Regions from separate parts of the Aquitalea pelogenes genome, predicted to be linked through region 1. Evidence: riboswitches for the same ligand, from Rfam matches in the RefSeq annotation. Region 1 holds a riboswitch; the other holds the start of a gene.
The links. Region 1 has a riboswitch for thiamine pyrophosphate ahead of thiC (phosphomethylpyrimidine synthase ThiC). Riboswitches for the same ligand answer to the same signal wherever they lie in the genome.
Positions count from the first base shown of each region.

Region 1 (15,855 bases):
TTTTGCTGGTTGACCGCATCAATCAGCGCGTCGGTGATGGCCTGCCAGCCCAGCTTGCCATGGCTGCCTGCCTTGTCCATTTCCACGGTCAGCACGCTGTTGAGCAACAGTACGCCCTGTTCGGCCCAGTGGGTCAGGTCGCCACTGGCCGGCATGCCGCCACCCAGGTCTGCCACCAGTTCCTTGTAAATATTGCGCAGGCTGGGCGGAATACGCACGCCGGGCGGAACCGAAAAGGACAGGCCCATCGCTTCTCCTGCTCCGTGGTAAGGGTCCTGCCCCAGAATCACCACCTTGATGTCAGCCGGCGCCATGGTGCGCAGGCTGTTGAAAATGAGCGGCTGTGGCGGAAACAGCGTTTTGCCCTGACTGGCTTGCTGTTGCAGTTGCTGGTCGATCTGGCGCAGGTGGGCAAAGATGTCCGGCGTATTGAGGACGGCTTCCCAGGCCGGGTGTACCGGGGCCAGGGCCGGAGCAAGATAGGGGAGGGATTGCTGACTCAAAACGGATTCCATTTTGTCGGTTGATTGCCGGTTTGGATGTGGCAAACGGCGGCCGGTTCCAAAACAAAAGCCATTCCCGCTGGCAGGAATGGCTTGCTTGTGCTGCGATCTGTTGCTGCTGTCTGTAGCGGACTGTCCGGCTCAGTAATGCGCCATGCCCGGGTCTACATCATTGGCCCAGGCTTCCACGCCGCCTTGCAGGCTCAGCACCTGTTCGAAACCGGCATTGGCCAGATACAGGCCAACCTGGAAGCTGCGTACGCCATGATGGCAGACGGTGACAATAGGCTGGTCATCCGGCAGTTCGCTCATGCGCAGCGGAATCAGGTTCATCGGGATGTGCAGCGAACCGGCAATGCTGGCCAGCTGCACTTCCCAGTCCTCGCGCACATCCAGCAACAACGGCTGTGCTGCCGTGCTGTCGGCACGCCAGGCGGCCAGGTCGCGGGCGGAGATTTCGCGAATCATCAGAATACGAAACGTTCAGGCTCGATGGCTTCAGCCTTGGCCAGATGGGAAATACAGGTTTCGAACAGATTGGTTTCGCTGAAGCCGCTTTCGCTGACGCGCTTGATCAGCTTGCAGCTCATGGCCGGCAGGTCACCCACCACCACAATCATGCGGCCACCGACGGCCAGCTGGGCTTTCAGGGTTTCCGGCACCACCGGCAGCGAACCACCTACCACGATCACGTCGAACGGGGCTTGTTCCTTCAGGCCATCCAGGCCGTTGCCTTCCACCAGGGTGACATTGCCGATGCCGGCTTTTTTCAGGTTGGCGGCAGCCGCTTCGCGGGTGGCGGCATTAATCTCGACGCTATATACGTGGCGGCCCAGCTTGGCCAAGAGGGCGGTCAGGTAACCGGCGCCGGTGCCGACTTCCAGAATCTTGTCTTGCGGCTGTACGGCGACATCCTGTGCCAGACGTGCTTCCAGCTTCGGTTGCAGCATCTTGCCGCCATTGGGCAGCGGCAGTTCGGTGTCGACAAAGGCCAGCTGGCGCTTGTCGGCAGCGACGAAATCTTCGCGTTTCACGTGAAACAGCAGGTCCAGAATCTTGGGGTCAAGTACGTCCCACGGACGAATCTGCTGCTCGACCATGTTGAAACGGGCATTTTCAAAATCCATCAGCTTACTCCGAAGGGCTGGCTGCCAGCAGCAGTCAATCGGTATCCCGAAAAACCGGCCGCCCGGACAGCGTGTCATGACGATAACTTGCGATTATCCCACATTTACCTTACCTTCACAGCATCGCTAGGGGTCCTGTGCGCTGTGTTGTGGTGTCCATATCCAGTCTGATTGTGGAATGTTGCCGCTTCATGTTGCACGGGTGAGAAATACCCTTGGAACCTGACCCGGTTAATCCCGGCGTAGGGAAGCGTCATCTGCTTGGTTCTCACCCCTTCCTTGCAGCCGGTCTTGCCGGATTTCGCTCCTTGCGCCGTTTCATCGCATGGAGGAAACCCGATGAACGCGCCCACCAAACTCAACGAAGCGATGACGGTAGATACTGCCGCCATCCAGCCGTTGCCCAATTCCCGCAAGATTTACGTGCAAGGCAGCCGTGCCGACATCCGCGTGCCGATGCGCGAAATCAGCCAGAGCGACACTCCCACCCAGTTTGGCGGCGAGCAAAACCCGCCCATCTATGTGTATGACACCAGCGGTATCTATTCCGACCCGGCCGCCAACATCGACATCCAGAGTGGCCTGCCTGCCTTGCGCGCTGCCTGGATTGCCGAACGAGCCGACACCGAGCAGCTGGCCGGCCTGTCCAGTGAATATGGTCGTGCCCGCGAGGCCGACAGCAAGCTGGACGACCTGCGCTTCAACCTGACCCGCAAGCCGCGCCGCGCTTTGCCGGGCAAGAATGTCAGCCAGATGCACTATGCGCGTCAGGGCATCATCACCCCGGAGATGGAATATGTCGCCATCCGCGAAAGCCTGAACCGCAAGGCCTATATCGAGAGCCTGCAAGCGGCGGGTGGCAAGAACGCCAAGCTGCTGGAACTGATGACCCGTCAGCACGCCGGTCACAGCTATGGCGCTGCGCTGCCGGAGGAAATCACCCCGGAATTCGTGCGTCAGGAAGTGGCTGCCGGCCGCGCCATCATTCCGTGCAACATCAACCACCCGGAATCCGAGCCGATGATCATTGGCCGTAACTTCCTGGTGAAAATCAACGGCAATATCGGCAATAGTGCGGTAACGTCGTCGATTTCCGAAGAAGTGGACAAGATGACCTGGGGCATCCGCTGGGGTGCCGACACCATCATGGATTTGTCCACCGGCAAGAACATCCACGAAACCCGCGAGTGGATTCTGCGCAACTCGCCGGTTCCCATCGGCACCGTGCCCATCTACCAGGCGCTGGAAAAGGTGAATGGCAAGGCCGAGGACCTGACCTGGGAAATCTTCAAGGACACGCTGATCGAGCAGGCCGAGCAGGGGGTGGACTACTTCACCATCCACGCCGGTGTGCTGCTGCGCTATGTGCCGCTGACTGCCAACCGCATGACCGGCATCGTGTCGCGCGGTGGTTCCATCATGGCCAAGTGGTGTCTGGCGCATCATCAGGAAAACTTCCTGTACACCCATTTCGAAGAGATTTGCGAAATCATGAAGGCCTACGACGTGGCCTTTAGCCTGGGCGACGGCCTGCGTCCGGGCTGCGTGTGGGATGCCAACGATGCCGCCCAACTGGGGGAACTGAAAACCCTGGGCGAGCTGACGCAGATTGCCTGGAAACATGATGTGCAGGTGATGATCGAAGGCCCCGGCCATGTGCCGATGCAGCTGATCAAGGAAAACATGGACAAGGAACTGGAGTGGTGCCACGAAGCGCCGTTCTACACCCTGGGCCCGCTGACCACCGACATCGCACCGGGTTACGACCACATCACTTCCGCCATTGGCGCGGCGCAGATCGGCTGGTATGGCACTGCCATGCTGTGCTACGTCACCCAGAAGGAACACCTGGGCCTGCCCAACAAGGATGACGTCAAGGAAGGCATCATCACCTACAAGCTGGCCGCCCATGCCGCCGACCTGGCCAAGGGCCACCCCGGCGCGCAGATTCGCGATAACGCCTTGTCCAAGGCGCGTTTCGAATTCCGCTGGGAAGACCAGTTCAATCTGGGCCTGGACCCGGACAAGGCGCGCAGCTTCCACGACGAAACCCTGCCCAAGGACAGTGCCAAGGTGGCGCACTTCTGTTCCATGTGCGGCCCGCATTTCTGCAGCATGAAAATCACCCAGGATGTGCGCGAATTTGCCGCCCAGCAGGGCATCAGCGATGAAGCTGCGCTGCAGAAGGGCATGGAAGTGAAGTCGGTGGAGTTTGTGAAGGGTGGGGCCAAGCTGTACGACAAGATCTGATCCTGTTCATCACCTGACTTATCCACAGGTCTGGAAAAAACGGCAGCTGCGGCTGCCGTTTTTTGTGTCCGGGTTTTATCCACAACCATCGGCGATGCGCGCAGCCTGCTGCTGGTGTTCAGTCTGCATTGCAAGAAAGAGTCGGGATTGCTGGACATGCTGATGTGCAGAATCAAAGGCATTGAATTTCAATGACTTGATGAAGGAAGGCTGACTGTGGATAAATGATAGCTCTGCATCTTGCTGTGGATAAGCAGCTTGCTACTTGGCAAAGTGGTTCCATCCATCTTATGTTCACTGGCTCTGCTCAAGGAGCCATAAGCCGTGCAGCATAATGGCTTATCCACAGGAGAGTGCCATGACCCAAGCCGTTTCCATCCGCCCGCTTGCCGCCGACGATTTTGCTGCCTGGCTGCCCTTGTGGCAGGGCTATCTGGATTTTTATCACAGCAGCCAGAGCAAAGCGGATACCGCCATTACCTGGCAGCGCTTTCTCGATGCGGCCGAACCGATGCAGGCCTGGCTGGCCTGGCAGGGTGAGCAGGCGGTAGGTTTGGTACATACGGTACTGCATCGCAGTAGCTGGACGCCGGGCAATTACTGTTATCTGCAGGATTTGTATGTACAACCTGATGTGCGCGGCACGGGGGCCGGACGGGCGCTGATCGAGCAGGTGTATGCCTATGCGGCAGATGCCGGCTGCAGCCGGGTGTACTGGCTCACCCATGAAAGCAATGCCACGGCGCGCCAGCTATACGACCGGCTGGCAGAAAACCTGGGCTTCATCCAGTACCGCAAACAGGTGGGCTGAGGCTGGAGTGCGGGCGGCGATGCGATTATGCTGATGGCCTCACCACCAAGGACATGGTCATGATCAACGTCAGTATTCTCTATCCGTATAGCGCAACTGCCCGTTTCGATTTCGACTACTACCTGCAACAGCACATGCCGCTGGCCAGCAAGCTGCTGGCTCCGGCCTTGCTGGACATGCGGGTGGAGAAGGGCATCAGCGGCAGCGAGCCGGGCAGTACCCCCAGTTTCACCGCGCTGTGCCAGTTGCAGTTTGAATCGGTGGAATCGTTTCTGGGTGCTTTCATGCCGATCGCAGCGCAATTGCAGGGCGATATCGCCAATTACACCGATATCACGCCGCAGATCCAGTACAGCGAAATCCTGCTGGGCTAGTTTGTTTCAAGATAAGCGGCCAGTTCGCCCGGGCCCTGCTGCAACACCAGCTGTGGTGTGCCATGCCAGGCGGCCAGTTTGTGCAGCATGGCGGCCAGATCGCGGCATAGCTGTGCGGTGGGCCTGATGCCGGGTTCCAGATACAGATTCCTGATTTCAAACACGCCTTGCTGTCTGTGGGCCTTGGCATCCATGCGTCCCACCAGCCGGCCACGGTTGAGCAGCGGCAGCACGAAATAGCCAAAGCGGCGCTTGGCGGCCGGGGTATAGCATTCAATACGGTAATCGAAGCCGAACAATTCGCTGGCGCGCTTGCGGTCCCACACTACCGGGTCAAACGGTGACAGCGCGGCGCTATGGCTGGATTTGAGCTTCCCTGCCGCAGCCTGTTGCAGTTCGGCCTGCAGGCTGTGATGGACGAAAACATCGTGCTGCCAGCCTTCAATACGGGCGGGAATCAGCTCGCCCTCATCCGCCAGCTGGTGTAGCAAAGCGTCGTACTTGCCCCGACGCAGCCGGTAGTAATCCGCCACCCAGCCCGCCTTGACCACACCCAGCGCCCGGCAGCTGTTGCGCACCATGTCGCGCTGTGCTGTGTCCTGGCTTGGCAGGTCGCGCGCATCGTCCCAGTCCGGCATCACCCGTTCTGCCACATCGTAAACGCGCTGAAAGCTGCGTCGCTCCTTCACCATCAACTGTCCCAGCGTGAACAGCACTTCCAGATGGCGTTTTTCCGGCTTCCAGTCCCACCAGCCATCTCCTTTGCCGTCACTGCGTTTGAAATCGGCAGAGCGCACCGGGCCGTGGGTGCGGATTGTCTGCAGCAGAGCGTCTACCGCCGGCTGGTGTTGTTCCAGCCAGCGCTGCGGGTATTTCCAGCCCATTTGCGTTGGGTCCAGCATGCGGTGGCGCAGCAGGCGGTAATCCTCGCGTGGCACAAAGCAGGCTTCGTGCGCCCAGTATTCGAACAGCTTGCCCGCTGCCAGGCAGTCATCCAGCCAGACAGGGTCGTACTGCCCCAGCCGGCTGAACAGCACCAGATAGGGGCTGCGCGCCACCACGCTGATGGTATCTATCTGCAGCAAGGCCATGCGGCGGATGGCGGCCAGCACATCAGCAGACGTGGCTTTGCGCCGTGCTGGCTGTAACAGCCCCTGGGCAGCCAGATGCAGAAGTCGTGCCTGGGCGAGTGAAAGATGCAGGGTCATGAGGGGCGGCGTAAGTGGTGGGTGAACACACTATATCAAGGCGGTGCGGGTGATGGGGCCCGTGCTGTTGGTGCTTTGCCATCTGTCGGTAGCAGGCAACAACCCTTGCGCTGCATGGGTGCAGTCTGCATTTGTGCATTGCATGCCGGTGTGAAATGGGGCCATCCTGCACCTCTGCACTGGAGCAAGAGGAAAACAAGATCATGGATACCGGCAAGCATCAGCTGGAACAACTATTCGCCCAGCTTGGGCTGGATAACGACGTCACCGCCATCAAGGTGTTTCTGGCCCGCCACTGGCTGGAGCCAGGCCAGGCATTACCCGAGGCAGCGTTCTGGAACCCGGCGCAGGCCGACTTTTTGCGTCAGGCGCTGGCCAGCGACGCCGAATGGGCCGAGGCGGTGGACGAACTGGCGGTATTGCTGAGCCAGAAATAAACCCTGGCAATTCAATCAAAGCGGGCAGTGGCCAGACGGCGACTGCCCGCTTTTGCATGCGGCCCGCGGTGTCAGCTTCAGCGGGACAGGGCAAGTTGTACCGCACCGGCTGGTGGCTGCTGCTGACGCAGCGGCTGGCCGGCTTGCGGCAGGGTGAAATAGCTGATGGCGGCTTGCAGTTCGTGTGCCATTTGCTCCATGGCACTCGCAGAACTGGCGGTCTGATTGGCCGCGGTACTGGTTTCTTCCGACATCTGTGCCACTTGCTCCACATTGCTGGCAATGCCGCTACCGGCTGCCTGCTGCTCGGCCAGTGCCACCGAAATGGCACTTACCGACTGCTTGATGCTGTTCACATTGTCGTTGATGCGGCTGACCGTATCCCTTGCCTGACCGGCCTGACGCAGCCCGGCTTCCATGCGTTCCACCGTGGCGTGCACATTGTTGATCACCAGTTCGCTGCTCTCCAGCATTTCGCGGATCATGCTGCTGATTTCGGTGGTGGACTGGCCGGTGCGCTCCGATAGCTTGCGCACTTCGTCGGCCACCACGGCAAAACCACGGCCCTGCTCGCCGGCGCGGGCGGCTTCGATGGCGGCATTGAGCGCCAAGAGGTTGGTCTGGTCGGCCACATCGCGGATCATCGCCACCACATTGGAAATCTTTTGCGAGCGGTCGCCCATCAGGTCGGCCTGTTGCTGCGATTGTTGCGCCAGCTCGGCCACCGACTGGATGGTGCCCAGTGTTTCCACAATCACCTGTTCACCCGCTTCTGCCAGTTCACCGGACATGCGGGCATCCTTGGCCACATCCTGGGAATTGTCGCTGACCGAGCAAATGCTGACCGACAACTGTTCCACCGAGGCGGACATGGACGAGGCGGCCCGGGTTTGCTCTTCGGCACTGACCGCCACCTGTTCGGATGCGCTGGCCAGTTCGCTGGCATGCACGGTGAGCTTGCCGGTGATGCCGTCGATATGGCGTACCAGGCGGATCAGCTCTGTCTGCATGTGGGCCATGGACGTCACGATGCTGCCCTGTCTGGCTTGATCCGTTTGCAGCTTTTCCGCCAGGTTGCCCTGGGCAATGCGGCTGGCCAGCGCCACCACATCACGCGGCTCTCCGCCCAGTTCCGCCAGCAGGCGGCGGATGATGATGGTGGCCACCACTGCGCCTGCAACAATGCCGGCGCACATCAGCAGCAAGGACAGGATGGAGAACTCGCGGGCGTGTTGTCGGGATTTGGCAAAGTTTTCCGCCGCCACGCGCAGTTGCAGGTCGATCAGCGCATCGATGCGGCTGGAGATGGGGTCAATGGCAGGGTAGAGGCTCTTGTCGACAAATTGCTGCAGTGCGGTCTGGTCGTGGCCTTGCACGATCTGGCGCAATTGCCGGATCTGTCCGTCGGCATTGTGCATGGCGGCTTCTGCGGCATCAGCCAGGCTTTTTTCTTCGTCGGTCAGGTAGGTGGCCCGATAGCTGCCCCATTGCTGTTTCAGGGTTGCCTGTGCGGCATCCAGCCCGTGCAGGAAGTCGCTGTCGCTCATGCTGCCGGCGCGCAGTTTGTGGGCGGCATCGACGATATTGACCGCATAGCTGTCACCAGCCTGTTTCAGCTGCTTCAGGCATACCACCCTGTCGTTGTAGGTGGTGGCAAAGTCGGCAAGGATATTCTGCTGGGTCAGCCAGCCAAAGCTGCCGACGCCCAGCGTAACCAGTTGCAGCAACAAGATGAGGGCAAACAGTTTTTGCCCTATGGTGAGTCGGTCCAGCATGGTGAATCCCCTGAAAGCACCGTGGCGCGGTGAGTGGTGTTATTGTGGTATTTAGTTTTAGCGTCCATTCTCATGTCATGCCAAGCGCTGTTTTGACTTTAAGTAAGCGCACTTAGTAAGCCTGCGCAGCATGTCATCAGCCTGTCATTTCCCTTGCATGTTTCCTCAACATGGCTCCCGCCTTGCAATATGTTGCTGCTATCTATAAGCCACTGATTACGTTATAATTCCGCCCCTTCCTGCCACTGGTATTGCTTGCAGGAAAGCCCTTTTTACAAGTCAGGAATCGTCATGAGTCTGTTGTCGCACCAGATCGAGCTGCTGTCCCCCGCCAAAACTGCCGAAATCGGCCGTGAAGCCATCCTGCATGGCGCGGATGCGGTGTATATCGGCGGCCCCGGTTTCGGTGCCCGGCACAATGCCAGCAACAGCCTGGAAGACATTGCCAGCCTGACGCAGTTTGCCCACCGCTACCATGCGCGCATTTTTGCCACGCTCAACACCATCCTGCATGACGCCGAGCTGGAAGCCGCGCGCAAGCTGATCTGGCAGCTATACGACGCCGGGGTGGATGCGCTGATCATCCAGGACATGGGCATCCTGCAGATGGACCTGCCCCCCATCCAGCTGCATGCCTCCACCCAGTGCGATATCCGCGATGCCGACAAGGCACGTTTTCTGGCCGATGCCGGCCTGTCACAACTGGTGCTGGCACGGGAACTGAGCATTCCCGACATCAAGCGCATTGCCGCCCGCGTGGGCGATGCCGCCACCATCGAATACTTCATCCACGGCGCGTTGTGCGTGGCCTTCTCCGGCCAGTGCTACATCAGCCATGCCGACACTGGCCGCAGCGCCAACCGTGGCGACTGTTCGCAAGCCTGTCGCCTGCCTTACACCCTGACTGACAAGGACGGTGGTGTAGTGGCCTTCGACAAGCACTTGCTGTCGATGAAGGACAATAACCAGAGCAAGAACCTGGAAGCGCTGCTGGATGCCGGTGTGCGTTCGCTCAAGATCGAAGGCCGCTACAAGGACGTGAGTTATGTGAAGAACATCACCGCGCACTACCGTCTGCTGCTGGATGAAATCATCGAACGTCGCCCGGAACTGGCGCGCGCCTCCAGCGGCAGCAGCGAAATCTTCTTCGCACCGGACCCGGACAAGACCTTCCACCGTGGCAGCACCGACTACTTTGCCACCGGCCGCAAGATTGACATCGGCGCCTTTGATTCGCCCAAATTCGTTGGTGTGGCGCTGGGTGTGGTGCACAAGGTGGGGCCGGACTGGCTGGAGATTGCCACCCCGGAAACCATGAGCAATGGCGACGGCATCAACTTCATGAAAAAGCGTGAAGTGGTGGGCATGCAGCTCAATACCGTGAAGCAGATCGGCCATGTGCCGGGCGGCGACCTGCTGTGGCGTTGCCAGCCGAATGATCCGGCTTTGCTGCAAGGGCTCAAGCCGGGAACCGACCTGTGCCGCAACCGCGACCACGCCTGGGAGCTGGCCCTGCTGAAGAAGTCCGCCGAACGCAAGGTAGGCGTGTGGCTGACCCTTGACGAACAGGCCGACGGCCTGCGCCTGACCGTGACCGATGAGGATGGCTGTAGTGCCAGCGTCAGCGCGCTGCTGGCACTGGAACCGGCCAAGGATGCCGCCAAGGCGGAAAGTGGCCTGCGTGACAACCTGGCCAAGCTGGGCAATACCATGTTCGTGGCCAATGATGTGGCACTCAACCTGAGCCAGCCGTGGTTTGTACCCGCGTCCGCCATCAATGCCTTGCGCCGCGAGGCCATCGAGCAGCTGGAACAGGCCCGCCTGAGCGCCTGGGTGCGTCCGCCGCGCAAGCTGGCGGTGGAGCCCCCGGTGGAATATCCGGAAAAGACGCTGAGCTATCTGGCCAATGTCTACAACCAGCTGGCCTGGCAGTTCTACCGCAAGCACGGTGTGGAGGTGATCGACGCCGCCTACGAGGCGCATCAGGAAGAGGGCGAAGTCAGCCTGATGATTACCAAGCACTGCCTGCGCTTCTCCTACAATCTGTGCCCCAAGCAGGCCAAGGGCGTGAAGGGGGTGATGGGTCAGGTGCGCGCCGAGCCGATGACGCTGAAATCCGGCAATGAAACCTACACACTGAAGTTTGAGTGCCGCCCCTGTGAAATGCATGTGATGGGCAAGATGAAAAAGCACATCCTGAAAGCACCGGCCCCCAGCGAAGTGCCGTATACCGCACCGCTGACTTTCTTCAAGCAACGTCCGCAATAAGGCAGGCAAGATGGCGGATATCGAAAGACTGGAAACCTGGGTCAAGTACAAGAATGGCCTGTGCAGCGATTGCATGGGCAGTTGCTGCTCGATGCCGGTGGAAGTGCGCCTGCCGGACCTGGTACGCATGGGCGTGGTGGACGAATTCGAGCTGGAAGAGCCGATCAAGAACATTGCCAAGCGGCTGGAAAAGCAGCGGGTTATCCAGCATTTCAATTTCAAGCACGGCATTTTCACCCTGGCGCGGCGTGCCAATGGTGATTGCCAGTATCTGGACCAGCAAACCCGTTTGTGCACCATCTACGAGCGGCGACCCAATACCTGCCGTAACCATCCCAAGGTCGGCCCCAAGCCGGGCTTTTGCGCTTATACCCGTAATCCCAAGGCCGCCCGCCCGGTACAGGCGGTGAAGCTATCTGGCTGATGTGGCAGCGGTTTCACGTGAAACCGCGCTCGTTTCCAAGCAAAGGACAGACATGAATCCGGTTTTTGCCCTGATGGCCTTTGCCATCGGTGTGGTGGTGCCCTTGCAGGCTGCGGTCAACAATCAGCTCAAACTGTTGCTGGGCGGCAGTACGGTGCTGGCGGCGATGATTTCCTTTGCGGTCGGCACCATCAGCCTGGCCTTGCTGGCTGTGTTCAGCGGGCAGAAATTCAGCGGCCTGAGCCAGCTGGCACGCGGCGAGTGGTGGATGTTCATCGGCGGCCTGCTGGGCGCGTTTTTCGTATTCGGCACCACCTTGCTGGCACCCCGGCTGGGTGTGGCGGCCATGCTGTCGCTGATCATTGCCGGGCAGGTGTGCGCGTCCTTGCTGTTCGACCGCTTTGGCTGGCTGGCCATGCCGCTGCGTGACATCAACCTGCCGCGACTGGCGGGCGCGGCGCTGGTGGTGGCTGGTGTGCTGCTGGTGAACTTTGGCGACAAATGGTTCAGCCGCTGATGTGCTGAGCCGGTGTGAAATGGGAAAGGGGCTGGTCTGACAGACCAGCCCCTTTGTCTTTTACTGCCAGATCAGGGCAGACGCGGTGGCGGATAGTAGGGCGAGCTGTAACGCTGCTGACCGGGAACCTGATTGCCCTTGGCATACATGCACTGGCTGTAAGCCAGGTTGTAGCGATACTGGGCATCGTGGCCGCTGTAGCGTGCCTCACCACTACCGGCTGCCGTGCCGGCAATCAGCCCCGCGCCGGCGCCGACACCGGCACCCTGATGGCCACCCATCAGCGCACCTGCGGCAGCGCCGACAACCGTGCCCAGCGCCATATTGCCGGCCATGGCACTGGTGGAGGCATCGGCGCTGCTGCCGCCGCTGCTTGCCTCCGCATACTGGCGGCATTGCTGTTCTTCCTGGGCAAACACATCAAAGGGTTTGCCGGGGGCAGGCATCACCGCCACTGTCGGACCAAGCGGCACGGTACTGCATGCCGTCAGCCCGATTGCCGTCAATGGCAACCACAGCAGTTTGTTCATGATCTTGCTTCCTGGATTATTTGGGTGGCTGCGCCGGGACAGTCTTCCAGCCACCGGGACATTCGCTGACATAGGGGTAGTACTGCCTGGCCGCCTTGCAGTAGTACCAGACCTGGGCTGGTGGAGGGCTGGGTATTTCCTGCACCGGGGCAGGTGCCGGAGGCACTGGCGGTACCGCCGGGGCAGCCACCACCACGGCAGGCGGATAGGGCGCCGGATAGGGGTAGACCGGTGCGTCATACCAGTACCACACGCCACCGGCTATCCACCACCAGCCCAGTTGGCCGTGGTAATAGCCGTGATGCCAGTAGCCGTCATGCCAATGGTTGATCAGCGGTGGGCCTTCATAAAAGCGCGGGTGTGCTTGCGCGACCGGGATGCCGCTGATGGCACAGCCCAGCAGCAAGGCCAGGCTTGTCATGCGCGCTAGCGTTGTCATATTGCTTTCCTCATGCGCAAGGCTGGCGGGCAGACCAGCTGCCGTACACGCTACCGGGGCTGGTCTGTTCCATCCGCGCGTTTTCAGTTGTTCGGCATGGGGGCGGATGCCGGACGGTGATGCGGCATGCGGCGCTGCATGCCTTCATGCATGCGCCGGGCTTCCTGGTCGAACAGCTTTTGCTGTTCCGGGCTCAGCTTCTGGTACAGCGCCTTGGTGGCAGCGGCATGCTGCTGCATCATGTCCAGGTGTTGTTGCATCATCTTGATACGGCCATCCAGCTGCTCGGGCAGGGTGGCATCCGGTTTGGCTGGCGGCATGGCAGGCATGGCGGCCGGTTTCAGGGCATCGACATAGCTTTTCCAGCTGGCTTCCTGGGCCGGCTGGATTTTCAGCCTGTCATGCAGCATGTGCAGATGTTGTTCCATCATGGCCTGACGTTTGGCCGGGTCCATCTGCCACATGTGTGCGGACATGTCCTTGCCGCCCATCGGACAATCATTGCCCATGGCATGAACGGTGGTGGCAGCTGCGCCGCCCAGGAGGCCGACAATCAACAGCGATTTGATCAGTTTCATGATGCGTTTCCTCGTGCAGGTCATTGTTGACGTTTGCAGTATCAGACACAGATGTCAGCCAAATATTGCCTACCATCAGCCAATTGTTAGCAATGATGAAACATGCAAATTCGTGTCAAGCAGCAGTCTGCTGGCTGTTTGTCGCGGGCGGGGCTACACTGCGTCGGTTTCTCTGGCAGCAGCGTGTTTGCTGTCCATAACAGGATGATAGGCATGAGTGAAAAACAGTCCGCCGACCCGATGCACGGCATGACGCTGGAAAAGATACTGCAGGCGCTGGTGGAACATTTTGGCTGGCCGGAACTGGGGCGGCGCATCGCCATCCGTTGTTTCAATCACGAGCCCAGCATCAAGTCCAGCCTGGTTTTCCTGCGCCGCACGCCGTGGGCGCGCAGCCAGGTGGAAGCCTTGTTTGTCGAAATGAAAACCCGCCCGTCCAGCACGGCCGGCAAGGACATGCGGCCCAGGCTGTTTTCGGCGCGACAGAAGTGATGACGGCATGGCAGCTTGAAAATGAGGCGAAGCTGCCCCAATTGCAGTAGATGGCGGTGCCGCTACCGTAATGGCACCTTGTTGCGCGTTCTGTTGATCAGGAGATGGGATGAAACTCTACTACTCGCCGGGAGCCTGCTCCCTGTCGCCACATATCGTGCTGCATGCCAGCGGTCTGCCGTTTTCGGTGGAAAAGGTGAATCTGCGCGTTAACCCGCACCTGACCGCCAGCGGTGTCGAGTTTGCCAGTATCAATGCCAAGGGCTATGTACCGGCCTTGCAGCTGGAAGACGGCACGGTGCTGAGTGAAGGGGTGGCCATTGTGCAGTACCTTGCCGATCTGGTGCCGGAACGCAAACTGGCTCCGGCCAATGGCACACTGGCGCGCTACCGTCTGCAAGAATGGCTGAACTACACCGCCACCGAGATTCACAAGAGTTTCTCTCCGCTGTTCTATCCGGGCAGCGATGAGGTGAAGAATGCCGCCTGGGACAAGCTGCGTGGCCGCTTTGGCGTGATTGAAGCCCAGCTGGCAAAAACGCCTTATCTGCTGGGCGATGACTTCAGCGTGGCGGATGCCTACCTGTTTACCTGCCTGAACTGGGCGCACATGGTGCATCGTTCGCTGGAAGACTTCCCGGCCATCAGCGCCTTCATGAACCGGGTTCATGCACTACCAGCGGTACAGGCTGCGCTGAAGGACGAAGGCCTGCTGCGCTGAACCCACGGTAGCAAACCCAGGTACGCCCGCAATTTGCTGCGGGCGTTTTGTTTTGATATGGCAGTGCGGTTTCACGTGAAACCGTCATTGCAGGAGCAAGCGTATGGCACAACCGCCTCTGATAGAAACCGCCGCACTGGAAGCCGCCTTGCAGCGTTTTGCCGACGAACGCGACTGGCAGCGCTTTCACACCCCGCGCAACCTGATGCTGGCCCTGACCGGGGAGGTGGGTGAGCTGGCGGAAATCTTCCAGTGGCTGACCGACGAGGAAGTGGCACGACTGGCAGACGACCCGGCCCGCTTCACCCATTTGCAGGAAGAGGTGGCCGATGTGCTGCTGTATCTGGTGCGGCTGGCCAGCGTGCTGAAGCTGGATATCAATGCTGCCGTGCGTGACAAATTGCAAAAGAACGCCATCAAGTACCCGGCACCGGCGGCAGATGCCCCAGCGGCTTGATGTCGGGCAAGCTTGCTGCATTGGATTTTTGCCTGTGACAGCAATGCACGACTAAGCTTGGCAACAATAAAAAGCAGGTGCAGGAGACAGTAAATGCAGCAGGACATCATGCAACTGGCCAGTGCCATCCGGCAGGCTGGGCATATCGTGGTACTGAGTGGTGCCGGCATGAGCACCGAATCGGGCATTCCGGACTTCCGCTCGGCCAAGGGCTTGTGGCAGCAGGGCATGCAGCTGGAGGAGCTGGTGTCCATCGATTACTTCCGTGCCGACCCCGAAGCCTTCTGGCATAGCTTCAAGCAGTTGTTCCACACCAAGCTGCTGGGCAATTACCAGCCCAATGCCGGACACCGGTTTCTGGCCTGGCTGGAAGAAACCGGCAAGCAGGTGTCGATACTGACGCAGAATATCGACGGCCTGCACGGCGTGGCGGGCAGCCGTCATGTTTCCGAGTTGCACGGCACCTTGCGCATGGCCAGCTGCCCGTCCTGCGGGCGACAGCAAGGGCTGGAATACATCAATCACCATGTGCTGCCGCTGTGTACTTACTGCATGGACGTGCTCAAGCCGGACGTGGTGCTGTATGGCGAGCCGGTACCGCTGATCGAGCATGCTTTTGACGTGGCCGTGTCGGCGGATCTGCTGCTGGTGCTGGGTTCGTCACTGGAAGTTTCCCCGGTCAACCATATCCCGCTGGAAGCCGCCCATGCCGGGGTGATGACGGCACTGATCAACTACACGCCCACCCGCATGGACCGGGTGTTCGACCTGACCATACAGGCAGGTATTGGCGATACCTGCCAGCAACTGCGCAGCCTGTTGCCATAAGCCATTCTCACGGCCAGACCGTGCTGGCTGGCATTTTGTCGGCGCTCATTCTATTTTTAAGTGTTTTCTACCAACAGCTTAAATAGGATAGCCATGACAGACATCAACTGGACTCA
Region 1 covers NZ_JAYSDA010000006.1:116,852-132,706, reverse strand. The annotation lists gene ung (uracil-DNA glycosylase) at 1-503, opposite strand, end outside; gene ACE3SE_RS07150 (rhodanese-like domain-containing protein) at 645-974, opposite strand; gene ACE3SE_RS07145 (protein-L-isoaspartate O-methyltransferase family protein) at 971-1,630, opposite strand; TPP riboswitch at 1,749-1,896, shown strand; gene thiC (phosphomethylpyrimidine synthase ThiC) at 1,970-3,880, shown strand; gene ACE3SE_RS07135 (GNAT family N-acetyltransferase) at 4,239-4,691, shown strand; gene ACE3SE_RS07130 (EthD family reductase) at 4,751-5,065, shown strand; gene ACE3SE_RS07125 (winged helix-turn-helix domain-containing protein) at 5,062-6,273, opposite strand; gene ACE3SE_RS07120 (DUF2789 domain-containing protein) at 6,477-6,710, shown strand; gene ACE3SE_RS07115 (methyl-accepting chemotaxis protein) at 6,788-8,485, opposite strand; gene ACE3SE_RS07110 (peptidase U32 family protein) at 8,777-10,753, shown strand; gene ACE3SE_RS07105 (YkgJ family cysteine cluster protein) at 10,764-11,177, shown strand; gene ACE3SE_RS07100 (DMT family transporter) at 11,230-11,694, shown strand; gene ACE3SE_RS07095 (glycine zipper family protein) at 11,766-12,224, opposite strand; gene ACE3SE_RS07090 (hypothetical protein) at 12,241-12,663, opposite strand; gene ACE3SE_RS07085 (Spy/CpxP family protein refolding chaperone) at 12,747-13,241, opposite strand; gene ACE3SE_RS07080 (VF530 family protein) at 13,455-13,733, shown strand; gene gstA (glutathione transferase GstA) at 13,843-14,454, shown strand; gene ACE3SE_RS07070 (nucleotide pyrophosphohydrolase) at 14,558-14,911, shown strand; gene ACE3SE_RS07065 (NAD-dependent protein deacylase) at 15,005-15,739, shown strand; gene ACE3SE_RS07060 (mechanosensitive ion channel family protein) at 15,833-15,855, shown strand, end outside.

Region 2 (15,855 bases), on a different contig from region 1:
AAGCTGCAACTGGCTTATGCCCTGGCCGATGAAGCGGCGCGGCAGGTGGGGCAGGCGGTGTGGGAATCGGTATTGGCAGGGGAGGCGGAGTGGCAGCAGTCGCGCTGGCTGGTTTCCCTGCACTATCAGGCCGAGCAGGGGCAGCGCAGGCCATCCGGCAAAACGGTGGCCTTGCAGACCGAGGTGAGCACGCTGGCGGCTTTGGCTGAGCGCGTGGCAGCGGGCGGGGCGCTGCCGGTCAGCACGCGCGAGCTGGTCAAACTGGCGGCAGCTTGCCATTTGCGCCTGGCCGAGCGCATGCAAAAGCAGGCGCTGCGGGCTTAGGCGCGTAGCAGCGGCAGCCGGCCAAAGCGCTGGCCGAACAGGCTGGTGGCGTCTTTCCCCCACCAGTCCTGCACCACGGTGCTGTACAGCTGGCGGAAGTCGATGGCGTAGGGCAGGTTGCCGTCGGTCAGCCCGGCCAGCGGGGCGGTTTGACCGTACAGGCCGCCCTTGACGCGGCCACCCAGCAGGAAGTGGCTGTTGGCGGTGCCGTGGTCGGTGCCGCGATTGCCGTTTTCGCGCGGGCGGCGGCCAAATTCGGCATAACTCAATACCAGGGTGTCGTCCCAGCGGCCTTGGGCCTGCATGCGGGCTTTGAGCAGGGCCAGTCCGTCGGCCAGTTCGCCCAGCAGGCGGGCCTGGGTGGGCTGCTGGCTGCCGTGGGTGTCAAAACCGGTAAGGGTGATGCGCGCCACGGCAATGCGGGTGCCGTTTTGCAGGATATCAGCCAGGGTGTTGATGGCCTGGGCAAAGCCGCCGACTGCTTTGGGGGGAGCGGTGGGGGCGTCGGCCGGGTTGGCTGGCGGCTTCATCACCGGTTGTTGCAGGGCGCTGGCGGCGGTGCGGATGTCGCCTTCCACTTTCAGGATGTGGGACAGCGCGCTGCTGTGCGCGCCGGCTTGCTGGTCCGCCGCCAGCTTGGCCTGACGGGCAAAGTCTTGCGGATTGTTCAGCACCACGGCGCGGGCACCACCATCCAGCGGGCCCAGGTTCTGGCTGGACAGCACCACGCCATCGGCAGCAAAACCGGGCGGGGTGGGCTGGCTGCGAAACAGGCGACTGAGCCAGCCTTCGCCCAGATACTGGTTGCTGGCCGAGGCGGTTTCCCAGATTTCGATGGAACGGAAGTGGGACAGATTGGGCTCCGGGTAGCCTACGCCTTGCAGCACGGCCACTTCCTGCTTTTGCCACAGCGGCAGCAGGCTTTGCATGGCCGGGTGCAGGCCCACTTGTTCGCTCAGTTGCAGTACTTGCGGGCGGGCAATACCGATGCTGGGGCGCAGGCGGTAATAGTCGTCGCTGCTGTAGGGGATGACGGTGTTCAACCCGTCATTGCCACCCTTGAGTTCCACCAGTACCAGCAGGCGCTGGTAGCCGGCCGGGGCCAGTGCATAGCTGAGATTGGGCAGTACCGATACCAGCAGGCCGGCACTCATGGCTTTGAGAAATTCGCGGCGTTGAAACATGGCAGTGTCCTTGTGGGCGGTTCAGTGCACCTGGTAGGCCGGGTCCAGCAGCAGCGGCGCAATGGCCTGTGCGCCATTCATGTCGGCAGGCAGCGGCTGGGCCGGGGGGACGGCCAGCAGCAGGCGTGTGGCATCGGCAGCAGTGTTGACGTGGTAGATGGCGGCCCATTCGTCCGGTTGCAGCTTGATGGGGCGCAGACCGGCCTGCACCAGGCGGTGGATGCGGGCTTCGCGGCCACGTTGTTCGTCCATCTGGCCATCGGCCATGACAAAGCTGTTGCGGATGGGGGCGGCGTCGTGGCTCAGGCGGTCGAGAAACTGTTTGCGGGTGAGCAGGGTGGTGCTGTTGATCCAGCTATCGCCACCGGGCCAGCCCTTGACATTGGGCGGGTTGAACACGTCCTGCCCCAGCTGGCGGTTAAGTCCGGCCAGCGCGCGCCAGTCCGGCGGGGTGAGGTCGAAGGTCACCAGCGTACCTACGGTCAGTTCCACCGGCGATTTCACCAGCTGGCCCTGGCTGTTCCAGAATGCCGGGGTTAGCAGCATGGCACGCAGCAACGGGCGGATTTCGTAATTGTCGCGGTAGAACAGCGCGGACAGGCGCTGGATGTCGGCCTCGTTCGGTGTGGGAGAAACCAGGTATTTCCACAGCTTGAGGGTGACAAAGCGGGCGGTTTGCGGCTTGCGCAGCAGCATGTCCAGCACGTCGTCACCGTCGAAATTGCCCTGCTGGCCAAAGATGGTCTTGTCGCCGTTGTCATGCAGGTTCGGCCGGTAGACAAACTGGAAGTCCTTGTCCAGCGACCAGCCGGTAAAGGCGCGGGCGGCTTCGCGGATGTCCTGCTCGCTGTAATGGCCTTCGCCAAGAGTGAACAGTTCCATCACCTCGCGGGCAAAGTTTTCATTAGGCTGGCCCTTGCGGTTATTCACCGTGTCCAGGTAGCGCATCATGGCCGGGTCGCGGGCGATGGCATGCAATAGCTGGCCGAAGTTGCCCACCGCCTGCTTGCGCAGCAAAACATTCTGTTGATACATCAGCTGCGGCACGCCCACCTTGTCCAGGGCGGAAACAAGATGGTTGTGCCAGAACAGGGTCATTTTTTCGGTCAGCGGGCTGGGGCTGATGCGCATTTCTTCCAGCCACCAGCCGCGCAGTTCCAGCGCATGTTCGTTGCGCTCTTTTTGCAGGGCTTTCTTTTCGTCTTCAGTCAGATTGGGCTTGCCCGGTCGTTCAAACGGTTCGTTGACCCAGGCGGGCGGGGCGGTGAGGGCGGTGTAGCTGACGTGATCGAGCAGTCGGTCCACCGCCTGCTGGCGGCTGAGCGGTGCATACAGGGCAATTTGCGCCGGATTTGCCCCGAAACCGGTACGGGACAGCAAATGACGCGCACCAGCCTCGCCGATACCGGCCCAGGCTTGCAGCGGTAGCATGGCAAGCAGAAGCAGACGGATGACAATGTTCACGGATGGCCTCGCAGCAAAAACCGGCCCGCAACACGGCGTGGTAGCTGCTGCCAGTGCTGCGGGAGGCGCTAAGAATGGGCTGGCGGGCGGCCTGCCCATGGCTGGATTTTACTTGCCGATTTCCTTGCTGACCGTGTTTTCTTCCTGGTTCAGGGTTTTTTGTTCCTGCTTGGTGATGTGGCCGTGGTGCAGGCGGGCATCGGCACGTTCCTGCTGGCGGATGGCGCGGTCTTGCTGGTGCAGTTCGTGCGCTTGTTGCTTGCTGATTTCGCCTTCCTTGCGTTCCTGATGGATGCGCTTGTCCTGATTGGCCAGACGGTGCTTCACTTCGGCGCGGCGCGGGTGCTGTTTTTGCCATTCGGTTTCGGCCGATGCGGTGGCGGACAGGCTGGCGAAGGTGACGGCGGACAGGCTGATCAGCATGATGCGGGTAGACAGTTTCATGGTGGTGCTCCCTGGGTTATCTGTTGTTGCTGCGGTTGAACAAGCGTGCTGTTGTTGTGAATTCATCATGGCGGGAAAGTGTGTACAATCCATTGTTTGTTGGCGGCAGGGTGTTAATTTTCGTGAAAAACGGGTAACGCCTTGTAAGCGGACATGTCGGCAGGTATCTGAAGGATGCCGCCAATCACCAGGGGTGCCCCGCGCGGGCTGAGAAACACCCTAGAACCTGAACTGGATAATGCCAGCGGAGGGAGCGTGATGCAGAAGGCCAACCCGTCTGTTGTTTCGCTTGCTCCTGCGATTGCGCTTTGTCGCACGGAGAATGTCATGCAATTGTTCAAAACCACCACCTTGCTGGCCGCGCTGCTGGCCGCAGGACTGTCCCACGCTGCCGAGTTGCGCGTACTCACCCATAGTTCTTTTGCCGTGGCCAAGCCGCTGCTGGCCGAGTTCGAGAAGCAGAACGGCGTCAAGCTGAGCATCATCAAGGCGGGGGATGCCGGGGAGATGGTCAACAAGCTGATCCTGACCCGCGCCAACCCGATTGCCGACGTGGTGTACGGCATCGACAACACCCTGATTGGCAAGGCCGAAACGGCCGGTGTGCTGCTGCCGATGAGCGACAAGGGCGGCGCGGTGTCGCTGCCCGGCGCGGTGAGCATCGATTACGGTTATGTCACGCTCAACTACGACAAGGCCTGGTTTGCCAAAAAGCAGTTGCCGCTGCCCAAAACCCTGGATGACCTGACCCGTCCGGCCTACAAGGACCTGCTGGTGGTGGAAAACCCGGCCACCTCCAGCCCCGGTCTGGCATTCTTGCTGTCCACCATTTCCGCCATGGGCGAAGCCAAGGCCATGGCCTTCTGGGGCAAGCTGCGCGATAACGGCGTGAAGGTGAGCAAGGGCTGGACCGAAGCCTATTACACCGACTTCTCCCGCAATGGCGGTGCCCGCCCCATCGTGGTGAGCTATGCCACCAGCCCGGCGGCGGAAGTGTTCTACAGCAAGGAAAAACTGACGGCCTCGCCGACCGGTAACCTGTTGCTGCCCGGTGCCGTGTTCCAGCAAGTGGAAGGCGCGGCGCTGGTGAAGGGCGGCAAGGAAGCGGCGCTGGCGCGCAAGTTTGTCGAATTCCTGCGTTCGGACGCGGTGCAGAAGGATATTCCCACCAGCATGTGGATGTACCCGGTACAGCCGCGCATCGCGCTGGACCCGGTATTCCAGCATGCGGAAAAACCGACGGCGCACACCACGCCGGATAGCCGCCAGATTGCCGCCAAGACCACCGCCTGGGTAGGCAAGTGGACCCGCATCGTGCTGAAGTCCGGCCAGTAATGCACACCAGCCCCGCGATTGCCGACATCCTCAGCCCGCGGCTGATCCTGCGTCATCTGACGCCGGACATGCTGCGGGCCTGTATTGATGCGCGCCTGGCCGAGGCGGCCGTGGCACTGGGTAGTGAGGTGCCGCTGGACTGGCTGGAAGAAGCGGCCGTGATGTCGCTGCGGCTGGAGCAGATGGAAAACGAACCGGACTACGCGCCGTGGTCGATGCGCGCCATGCTGTTGCGCGAAACCGGCCAGCTGGTGGGGCATATCAATTTCCATACCTGCCCCGGTCATCCTTATCTGGCCGGACGCGGTGATGTGGAGCTGGGCTACACCGTGCTGCCGGAATTCCGTCGTCAGGGCTATGCCACCGAAGCCTTGACCGCCTGCGCCGACTGGGCGGTACACACCGCCGGGGTAAAGCGTTTTGTCTTGTCCATCAGCCCGGACAATCTGCCTTCGCAGCAACTGGCGGCCCGGCTGGGCTTTCGCTGGCTGGAGCGGGTGGAAGACCCGGAGGACGGTCCGGAAGACGTGCTGGTGGCCGACTGGCCCTTCCAGCAGGACCATGCATGACAGCGCGTCGCCGTGCCCTTGCGCTGGCGCTGTTGCCGCTGGCCTTTCTGCTGCTGATGTCCATCCTGCCCTTGCTGCGTTTGCTGCACGAGGGGCAGGGGCAATTTTCTGTTGGCCTGCTGGCCGATTCCTACCTGCAATGGCGTATTGTCTGGTCCCTGCTGCAAGCAGCCGCCAGCTGTGTGGCCGCGCTGCTGGTGGGCCTGCCGCTGGCCTGGTGTCTGGCGCGCTATCAGTTTCCGGGGCGCAGCCTGACACTGCGCCTGCTGATGCTGCCCTTTGTCATGCCCACGCTGGTGGCCGGCATGGGCGTGCTGGCGCTGTTCGGCCCGCAAGGCTTGCTGGGTATCAATCTGCAGGACACGCCCTGGCTGCTGCTGTACGGCAATCTGTTTTTCAATCTGCCACTGGTGATTCGTGCCGCGTGTGAAGGCTTGTCCCTGATACCGGCCAGCCGGATTGCCGCTGCGCGCACGCTGGGTGCCACGCCGTGGCGGGTGTTCTGGCGGGTGGAGTGGCCGGCAGTGCGGCCCTGGTTGTGGTCTGCGTTGTGTCTGGTGTTTCTGTATTGCTTCTCCGGTTTTGGTCTGGCGCTGCTGCTGGGCGGACAGCGTTATGCCACGGTGGAGGTGGAAATCTACCAGTTGGTGGCTTACGAGCTGAATCTGGCCGATGCCGGTGCACTGGCCGTGCTGATGCTGCTGGTGACCGGGCTGATGGCCACGCTGTATGCCTGGCTGGAACGCAGCCTGGCCGCACCGCTGAAGGTGGACCCGCTGCCGCCGCGCCCACCGCAAGGCGCACAATGGCTGCAACTCTTGGCGGCACTGGCGGTGCTGCTGTTGTTTGGCGGTTTGCCGCTGCTGGCCGTGCTGTGGAAGGCGGCCCAGGCCTTGTGGCTGCTGGGGCCGGAAATGCTGGCGGATGAAGATGTGCGTCTGGCACTGTTCAATTCGGCCCGCTTCAGCGCACTGGCTGTGCTGTTGGCGGCGGGACTGGGCTGCCTGCATGCGCTGGCTGCGCGCACCAGCCTCGCTTTGCGGGCCTTGGCCTTTCTGCCCTTCATCGTGTCGCCGGTGTGCCTGGCGTTTGGCCTGCTGCTGCTTTATCCGAAATGGACGGCCAGCCTGGCCTTGCTGCTGGCCACCTATGCCTTGCTGGCCTATCCCTTTGTGGCGCGTAGCCTGGCCGGTGCGCTGGACAGCCTGCCGCCGCATTGGCCGCAGGCAGCGCGCAGTCTGGGCGCATCGCCGCTGCGAACCTTTACCCGCGTGCTGTGGCCCTTGTTGCAACCGGCTTTCCGCCGTGGCCTGGCCTTTGCCGCTGCCACCGCGCTGGGCGAGTTTGCCGTCACCCTGTTTTTGTCCCGGCCGGAGTGGCTGACGCTCACCACACTGATTTACCAGCGGCTGGGGCGGCCCGGTCCGGACAATGCCGCGCTGGCCATGTTGTTGTCCGCTGTGCTGATGCTGCTGGCCTTGCTGGCGTTTGTGGCGATCGAATGGCCATCGGCTGCCGAGCGCCCATTGAAGAAGGAGTCCTGAGATGCTGCAACTGGATGGGGTATGCAAGCGCTTTGGCGACAAGCTGGTGGCCGACAGGCTGAGCCTGCAACTGGCCAAGGGCGAGGTACTGGCCTTGCTGGGGCCGTCCGGCGGCGGCAAAAGCACCATGCTGAAGATGATTGCCGGGCTGGAGCCGGTAGATAGCGGCCGTATGCTGTTTGACGGGCAGGACCTGGCTGCCGTGCCGGTGGAGCAGCGTGGCTTTGCGCTGATGTTTCAGGACTTTGCCCTGTTTCCGCATCTGGACGTATTGGGCAATGTCTGTTTCGGCCTGCGTGAGCGCGGCCTGGCCCGCCCGGCGGCACAGCAGCAGGCGCGCGCCTGCTTGCAGCAACTGGGTCTGGCCGGTATGGAAACCCGCAAGGTGTGGACCTTGTCCGGCGGCGAGCAACAGCGCGTGGCACTGGCGCGGGCGCTGGTGACAGCACCGCGGCTGCTGTTGCTGGACGAGCCGTTTTCCAGTCTGGATGCCGACTTGCGCCGCCAGTTGCAGCTGGAATTCCGCCAGCAATTACAGCGCCAGCGCATGCCGGCCATGCTGGTGACCCACGACCGGGAAGAGGCTTTTGCCCTGGCCGACCGCGTGGCCGTGCTCAAGGATGGTCGCATTGTGCAATGCGCCAGCCCGGCGCAACTGCTGGCGGCACCGGCCACGCCCTGGCTGGCGCGCTTTATCGGCTATGAAAACGTGCTGGAGGAGGGCGTGGTGCCGGAGCAGGCCCTGTGCCTGGGCGCGGACCAGCCGCTGGCACAGGTGCAACGCATCATCCAGCTGGCGGACGGCGTGCGGGTGACGGTGGCCAGCATGGACGGGGAGTTGACGCTGACCCTGTCAGCGCGAGAGCTGGCACGCTATGGTGCCAACTTGCAGGTGGGTGGCACGCTGGCGGTGGGCATAGACCGCAGCGCCATGCTGCGCTACGCCGCCGCCTGAGCCGCACCTAGCTGGTGGCCGTCGCGCTGAGCGTGCAGGTACTGCCGCTATCGGCGCTGGGCTGGCACACATCCACCCAGCGGGCATCGGTAATCTCGGCCATCAGTGCCGGGGTGATGCGTACCGCGCTGTGAATGGCCCCGGCTGCCGGAAGAACCTCGTCAAAGTCGCGCAGCGAGGCATCCATATATACCGGTAGCGGCTGAGCCAGGCCAAACGGGCAGACACCGCCTACCGGGTGGCCGGTCAGCTCCACCACTTCTTCCACGGCCAGCATCTTGCCCTTGCCGAAGGCTTCCTTGAACTTGCGGTTGTCGATGCGCGCATCGCCACGGGTGACCAGAATGATTACCTCACCGCCATTCAGGCGAAAAGACAGGGTTTTGGCAATGCGCCCCGGCTCCACGCCGTGGGCTTCGGCGGCCAGCGCCACGGTGGCGGTGCTGACTTCCAGCTCGATGATGGGAATATCCAGATTGCGGGCGGCAAAAAAGTCGCGGACGGATTGCAGGCTCATGGGGCAGACGGAGAAGGTTGGGATGGCACATCACACTAAACGCTGACTGGCTGGCTGGCAAGTCGTGTGCGGTGTCATCCCCGCTGGCTTGTCGGCAAGGCTTCAGTGGCTGGCGATGTCTGCCAGTTTGTCGCTGATGTCCTGCGCGGTGGCGGCCTGTTCTTCTGCGGCATTGGCGATTTCGATGACAAAATCGCGCACATGGTTGATTTGATCGACAATGTCAACAATGGCGGCTTCGGCTTCGGCAAAGTCGCGCTCGGTGGCTTTTACCTGATCGCGCCCCTTGTCCATCGAACTGATATTGCTGTGCACTTCCTGCTGGATATCCCGGATCATGCTGCCGATTTCCTGCGTTGCCTTGGTGGTGCGCTCGGCCAGCTTGCGCACTTCATCGGCCACCACGGCAAAGCCACGGCCCATTTCCCCCGCACGGGCCGCTTCGATGGCGGCGTTCAGCGCCAGCAGGTTGGTCTGGTCGGCAATGTCCTTGATCACGCTGACGATCTGGCCAATGGTTTCCGATTGCTTGCCCAGCGAACCCAGATTGTCCGCTGTGCCGCTCACCAGCTCGCTCACGGCCCGCATGGCAGATGAGTTGTTTTCAATCATGCTCTTGCCCTTGCGTGCCCGGTTCAGCATTTCATTGGACGAGTCCGAGGCGGATGCCGTGCGTACGGCTACCATTTCGATGGTGGCCGTCATGGCCTGGACATTGCCGGAAAGCTCGCCAATGCGATCTTCCAGAAACAGGCGGCGCTGGTCGTTGGCATCGCGCAGCCTCTGGGCTTCCACTTCGGCTGAAATGTCCTGGAAACTGGCCATGAAACAGAGCAGCTTGTTGTTGTCCTGTGCATCCCAGATGGGAAACACCTTGGTCTTGAAGGTGACACCACCCACGGGAATCAAGGCTTCATGATGGGTAATGCGCCGTGCGGCAATGTCGTTCAGGATGCGGCGGATGCGTTCCGGGTCGCGGTGAAACTGGTGAATGCTGTGCTGGAAGGCGTTGTTGACATCAACCCCGGCACGGAATTTCTCGTTCATTGCGCTGCGGTGATGGGCCAGTACATCCCGCGCGGTGCGGTTCATGTAGAAGATGACGTTATCGGCGCTGGTATCAGCCAGCATGATGAGGTTGTCCACATGGTCCAGCATGGCGGTGAATTGGTAGATTTGTTTCTCGCAATCCTGCTGAACCTGATTTTTGTTGCCGAATCCGAACATGATGCACTCCTGTCAGTGGGGTCCGCCAAGCGCTTGTGCCGGCCATGTGTAGCGGCAGGAGGGCAAGCGCAAGTGCTGGAGGACTGAATGCAAAAGGGAACGAGCCAGGTGTTACCGGGAAACCAGAAAAATTAATCAGGTATAAACGGCGGGATGCTTGAAAAGCAAGAATGATTATCATCTCCTTCCCACAAGTACAGGTAGCCCGCCCGAGGGGCGGGACTTGTGGACCGGCAAGGCAGGGATTACTCCGGCAGGGCCAGCATATGGGTTTCCTTGACTTCTTCCATTACCACATAGCTGCGTGATTCATTGGCATTGGGCAGTTGCAGCAGAATTTCTCCCAGCAGCTTGCGGTACATCGACATGTCCGGAATGCGCGCCTTGATCAGGTAGTCGTATTCACCGGATACCAGGTGGCATTCCAGGATTTCCGGGATGTTCTGGATTTCACGGCGGAAGGCGTCAAAGATATTGCCCGACTTGGCCGACAGCTTGATCTCCACGAATACCAGCAGTGATGCGCCCATGGCGTGCGGGTTGAGCCGGGCGTAATAGCCTTCGATCACGCCGTCGCGCTCCAGCCGCCTTACCCGTTCGGTGCAGGGCGTGGTGGAGAGGCCCACCTTTTCCGCCAGCTCCGTCATGGCGATGCGGCCGTTTTTCTGCAACCATTTCAATATCTTAAGATCGATCTTGTCCAGTTCTCTGGCGTGCGTGTGTTTTACTTTCATGATTCACTATCAAAGTGTAATTTCGCAGGAAAATTGAATGTGACTTTGTATTAATTTGGTGAAAAAAACTGCATTGAAATAAATATACTACACAAAATCACTAAGCGCATGATGCGCGGCACGGAGAAAGAGGAAATGAAGGTAATCGTTCTGGGTGGTGGCGTGGTGGGTGTATCCACTGCATGGTATCTGGCCAAGGCTGGTGTGGACGTGACTGTTCTGGAGCGTCAGGACGGTGTGGCACTGGAAACCAGCTTCGGCAATGCAGGCCAGATTTCCCCGGGTTATTCCGCACCGTGGGCGGCTCCCGGCATCCCGACCAAGGCCATCAAGTGGATGTTCCAGCGCCATGCGCCGCTGGCCATTCAGCCGGATGGCAGCGTTTACCAGTTGCAGTGGATTGCCAAGATGCTGGCCAACTGCAATGAAAAATCCTACGCCATCAACAAGGGCCGCATGATGCGCCTGGCGGAATACAGCCGCGACAAGATCAAGGAACTGCGCGCCGAAACCGGCCTGGATTACGAAGGCCGTCAGGGCGGCACCCTGCAGCTGTTCCGCTCGCAGGCACAAGTAGAGGGCATGGCCAAGGATATTGCCGTGCTCAAGGAGTGTGGCGTGGACTTCAATGTGCTGGACCCGGACGGCTGCGCCCGTGTGGAACCGGCACTGGCCAAGGTAAAGCACAAGCTGACCGGCGGCCTGCAACTGCCGAACGACGAAACCGGCGACTGCAACCTGTTTACCAGCCGTCTGGCCGAGCTGGCTGCCGCCAAGGGCGTGAAGTTCCGCTTTGGCGTCAACATCAGCGCCATCGAAACCCATAACGGCCGCATCACCGGCGTGCGCATCGGCGACGAAATGCTGACCGCCGACCACTACGTGGTGGCACTGGGCAGCTACTCGCGTGATCTGCTGCAAAACCTGGGCATTGATATTCCGGTATACCCGGTCAAGGGCTATTCGCTGACCGTGCCGATCACCAACCCGGCCATGGCCCCGGTTTCCACCATTCTGGACGAAACCTACAAGGTAGCCATCACCCGTTTCAACGACCGCATCCGCGTGGGCGGCATGGCCGAGCTGGCCGGTTACAACCTGGACCTCAACCCGCGTCGTCGTGAAACGCTGGAGCTGGTGGTGGGCGACCTGTACCCGGATGGTGGCGACATTCCGGCAGCCACCTTCTGGACCGGCCTGCGTCCGATGACCCCGGATGGCACCCCCATCATCGGTGCCACCCGCTATGCCAACCTGTCGCTCAATACCGGCCACGGCACGCTGGGCTGGACCATGAGCGCCGGTTCCGGCAAGGTGCTGGCCGACCAGATTGTCGGCGTACAGCCGGAAATCAGCGTGGACGGCCTGTCCATCCAGCGTTACGCCAAGCAGGGCGAAACCCTGGTAGTGCCGATGCACTCCCGCACCGCCAACGCCGGAGCGTAAGCGCATGCGCCCGCTGATTGCCAGTATCCGTCTGGACAAGCTGCGCCATAACTACCTACAGGCCAAACAGCAGGCCGGTGGCCCGACCCTGGCGGTAATCAAGGCCAATGCCTATGGCCACGGCGCGGTGCGCTGTGCCCAGGCGCTGGCCGATGTGGCCGACGGTTTTGCCGTGGCTTGTCTGGAAGAGGCCATCCAGCTGCGCGAAGGCGGGGTGACCTTGCCCATCGTGCTGCTGGAAGGCGTGTTCGAAGCGGCCGAACTGGCCGATGTCGAACAGCATGATCTGTGGTTTGTGGTGCAAAGCCAGCAACAGCTGGAGATGGTGCTGCAGGCCAATCCGGCCAAGCCTTACACCGTGTGGCTGAAGATGGATTCCGGCATGCATCGCGCCGGTTTCTTCCCGCAGGACTACGCTGCCGCGCATTGCAAGCTGATGGCCAGTGGCAAGGTAGGCAAGATCGTCAAGATGAGCCACTTTGCCCGTGCCGACGAACCGCAGTTGTCTGCCACCCATGCCCAGCTGGAAGCGTTTGACAGCGTATGCCGCTATCTGTCCGGCGAGGAGAGCATTGCCAACTCAGCAGGCATCCTGTGCCACGAACGCTCGCACCGCCAGTGGAACCGCGCCGGCATCATGCTGTACGGTGCCTCGCCGCTGCCGGCCGGTTTCGATCAGGGCGCTGCCTTGCAGCCGGTAATGCGTTTGAGCACCCGCGTGTTTGGTGTGCGCGAACTGGCCGCTGGCGAACCGGTGGGCTATGGCGCCAGCTTTGTCGCCGAGCGTCCCACCCGCGTGGGCCTGATTGCTTGTGGTTATGCCGATGGCTATCCGCGTCTTGCTTCCACCGGCAGCCCGGTGGCGATTGATGGCGTGCGCTCGCGCGTGATCGGCCGCGTGTCGATGGACATGATGACGGTGGACCTGACCGATCTGCCGCAGGCGGGCATCGGCAGCGAGGTGGAGCTGTGGGGCGACACCATCCACATCAATGAGGTGGCGGCCCAGGCGGGCACCATTTCCTACGAAGTGCTGTGCAATGTGAAACGCGCGCACTTTAGCTACGACTGATTTTCCTTGTGCTTTGTGTAGTACTTTGTCTCTCGCCCGGCGTTGCCGGGCATTTTTTTGCCTGCCGCGCATTGTTGCACTTGTCATTGCCCTGTGACATGCTGCCATTTAATGACAAATAAATTTAAATTACCTGTGCTGCCACTCACTGCGTTTGGGCTATGGCTGGCGGTGCTTATGGCCGGCCTGTCATTGTCAGCAGGGCGGATCGCAATGAATACGGGGGCATGATGCGTCTGGCAAAATGGAATCTTTTTATACCGGTACTGGCACTGGCGGAGTTGTTGTTCGCGCAAGCCTTGCAGTTGCCGCTCACGGTGGTTTCCGGTGTGCTGGTATTGTTGCTGAAGTTAAAAGATGGCTATGGAATGCTGCCATATACACTGTCATCTTTTTTGTCTTATTTGCTGATATGTATCGGTGTGCTGTTTGTATTTGCCAAATACAATGTCTTGCCCCTGGTCCGGCAACCGGCGCGTGAACAGCGCTATCGCCGTGGGCATTGGCTGCTGGCCAGCATGAACGTGCTGGTAGTGCTTGCCTTTGGTATGCCGATGCTGCTGTCGACTCTGTTGCACGACCAGAACAGGATGATGCTGATGTGGTATTCCTCGCAGGTTTATCCCATTGCCCCTCTGGTATGGGCTATCGGCCTGTATATGGTGTGGAGTTCGCGCGCAGTCCCGCCTGGTGCGGCGCTGCCTGGGGACCCGGAGTGAGGGTACAGACAAAAAAACACCCCGCCAGTCTGACTGGTCGGGGTCTGCAGGGTCAGAGCCAGGCTCCGACGGAGGGTTAACTTTCACCCCATGTCAACGCCGTGCAAGCGCAGCCTGCATCCGCGGTCAAGGGTGCGGAAACAGGCAGGGTGAACTGAGATGTTACGCAATGGAAAGCTCTGTTTCCATTAGGGATTATCCTGATTCCGCAGGGCTGCCCCGGACCAGCCTCTAGCGGTTGGCCATCACCGCCTGCACCAGGTCGGCAATCGAGCGCACTTTCATCTTGTCCATCATCTTGCCCCGGTGGGCTTCCACCGTCTTGATGCTGATGCCCAGCTCGTCGGCAATCACCTTGTTCATCTTGCCTTCCACCACCTTGTCCAGCACTTCGCGTTCGCGGATGGTGAGCGAGGCCAGGCATTCGGCAAAACGGTCGCGCGCGGCACTGCTGGCCTGCTGCTGCTGGCTCAGCGCCAGTGCGCTGTCGACGGTATTGAGCAGCGCCTGCTGGTTGAACGGCTTTTCCAGAAAATCATGCGCGCCACGCTTGACCGCCTGCACCGCCATCGGCACGTCGCCATGGCCGGTGATGAAGATGACCGGCCAGGGGTTGTGGCGGGCGCTGAGTTCATCAAACAGTTCCAATCCGCTCATGCCAGGCATGCGGATATCCACGATCAGGCAACCGGCACCGCGCGGCTGGAAGTCTTCCAGCAGTGCTTCGGCACTGGCATGACAGGAAATGGCGTAGTCGTGGCTTTCCAGCAGGAAAACCAGCGAGTCACGGAATGCTTCGTCGTCATCGACGATGTGAACCTGGGGAGAGCTGGCACTCATGTTTCGGACACCGGTAGCGTGAATCGGAAAATACTACCACCACCGGGCTTGTCTTCCACCCACAATTGGCCTTCGTGGAACTCGATGATGGTGCGGCAGATATTCAGGCCCATGCCCATGCCTTCTGCCTTGGTGGTGAAGAAGGCATCGAACAGGCGTTCTTTCAGATCCAGCGGCACGCCGTGGCCGTGGTCGCTGATGGCCACTTCGATGCGGCGCGGGTTCAGCTGGCGCGCTTCCACATGCAGCACGCGTTCGGCCGGGGTGCAGTCCTGCATGGCTTCGATGCCGTTCTTGATCAGGTTGAGCAGCACCTGTTCCACCAGGATGGGGTCGACATAGAGTGGCGGCAGGTCCTTGTCCAGCCGGATGTCGATGGTGGCGGCCTGACGGCGGGCTTCAATATCGGCAATGGCCAGCGAGGCTTCGATGATGTCAGGCAGCTGGCAGGTCTTGCGGTCCGGCTCGCTTTGTTTGACAAATTCGCGGATGCGGCGCACCACGGTGCCGGCGCGCTCGGCCTGGGCGGTAATCTTTTCCATCACCGGCAGCAGCGCTTCCGGTGTGGCCTTGCCCTGGCGGATGCGCTCGATACAGCCAGCCTGGTAGTTGGCAATGGCGGATAGCGGCTGGTTCAGTTCGTGCGCCAGGGTGGAGGCCATCTCGCCCATGGTGACCAGGCGCGAGGTGGATTGCAGCTGCTGCATCTGCTGCTGGTAGCGTTCTTCGGCGTCGTGCTGCTGGGTGGTGTCGGTGAGAATGGTCATGGAGACAATGCGGCCATTCACCCAGCGAATGCTGCGGCGGCGCATGGAAATCCAGCGCGAGGGCGGGTCCATCCACACTTCCATGTCCACGTCGCGTGCGCTGCGCATCAGCTCCACCAGCCGCAGGTCGCAATAGCCCAGCTGGCTGTCGGCCGGCTGGTCCGGCGTGAACCACTGCTGATAGCGCTGGTTGCAGAACAGCAATTCCAGCGAGGCCGGGTCCACTACGGCGACCGCAGCGTCCAGCCCTTCGATGACGGTGACAAAGCGGTCGTGCGAGGCTTCCAGCCGGCGCTGGGCTTCCAGCCGCTCGGTGATGTCGGTCAGCACCGCCATCCAGCCGGTATGGTGGCCGTGGGCGTCGATCAGCGGCGAAGCCAGGATGTGGGCGTCGAATACTTCGCCATTCTTGCGTTGCAGGATGGACTGGAAACCTTCCGGTGGCGCTTCGCCTGCCAGCGTGTCTTCCAGGTCGCGCCGGTTGCCTTCGCTGAGTACCCCTTGCCGCCAGTAGGGGTAGGGGGCGGCCTGGCCGATCAGCTCCTGCTCGCTGTAGCCGGTGATGGCACAAAACGACGGATTGACATAGGTGATGCGGCCTTGCAGGTCGATGGCACGGATGCCCACCACCAGGGAGTCTTCCATCGCCTTGCGGAAGGCGGACTCCTGACGCAGCGCCTGTTCAGCCTGTTTTTCTGCCGTGATGTCACGGCC
Region 2 covers NZ_JAYSDA010000025.1:1,041-16,895, forward strand. The annotation lists gene ACE3SE_RS17060 (hypothetical protein) at 1-324, shown strand, start outside; gene ACE3SE_RS17065 (DUF1501 domain-containing protein) at 321-1,508, opposite strand; gene ACE3SE_RS17070 (DUF1800 domain-containing protein) at 1,530-2,972, opposite strand; gene ACE3SE_RS17075 (hypothetical protein) at 3,081-3,416, opposite strand; TPP riboswitch at 3,596-3,687, shown strand; gene ACE3SE_RS17080 (thiamine ABC transporter substrate-binding protein) at 3,744-4,751, shown strand; gene ACE3SE_RS17085 (GNAT family N-acetyltransferase) at 4,751-5,320, shown strand; gene ACE3SE_RS17090 (ABC transporter permease) at 5,317-6,864, shown strand; gene ACE3SE_RS17095 (ABC transporter ATP-binding protein) at 6,866-7,819, shown strand; gene ACE3SE_RS17100 (YbaK/EbsC family protein) at 7,827-8,336, opposite strand; gene ACE3SE_RS17105 (methyl-accepting chemotaxis protein) at 8,439-9,563, opposite strand; gene ACE3SE_RS17110 (Lrp/AsnC ligand binding domain-containing protein) at 9,809-10,297, opposite strand; gene ACE3SE_RS17115 (D-amino acid dehydrogenase) at 10,433-11,743, shown strand; gene alr (alanine racemase) at 11,748-12,815, shown strand; gene ACE3SE_RS17125 (hypothetical protein) at 13,043-13,534, shown strand; gene ACE3SE_RS17130 (response regulator transcription factor) at 13,766-14,374, opposite strand; gene ACE3SE_RS17135 (PAS domain S-box protein) at 14,371-15,855, opposite strand, start outside.
Region 2: it holds a riboswitch for thiamine pyrophosphate, as region 1 does, so the genes downstream of both, ACE3SE_RS17080 (thiamine ABC transporter substrate-binding protein) here and thiC (phosphomethylpyrimidine synthase ThiC) in region 1, are expected to answer to the same signal.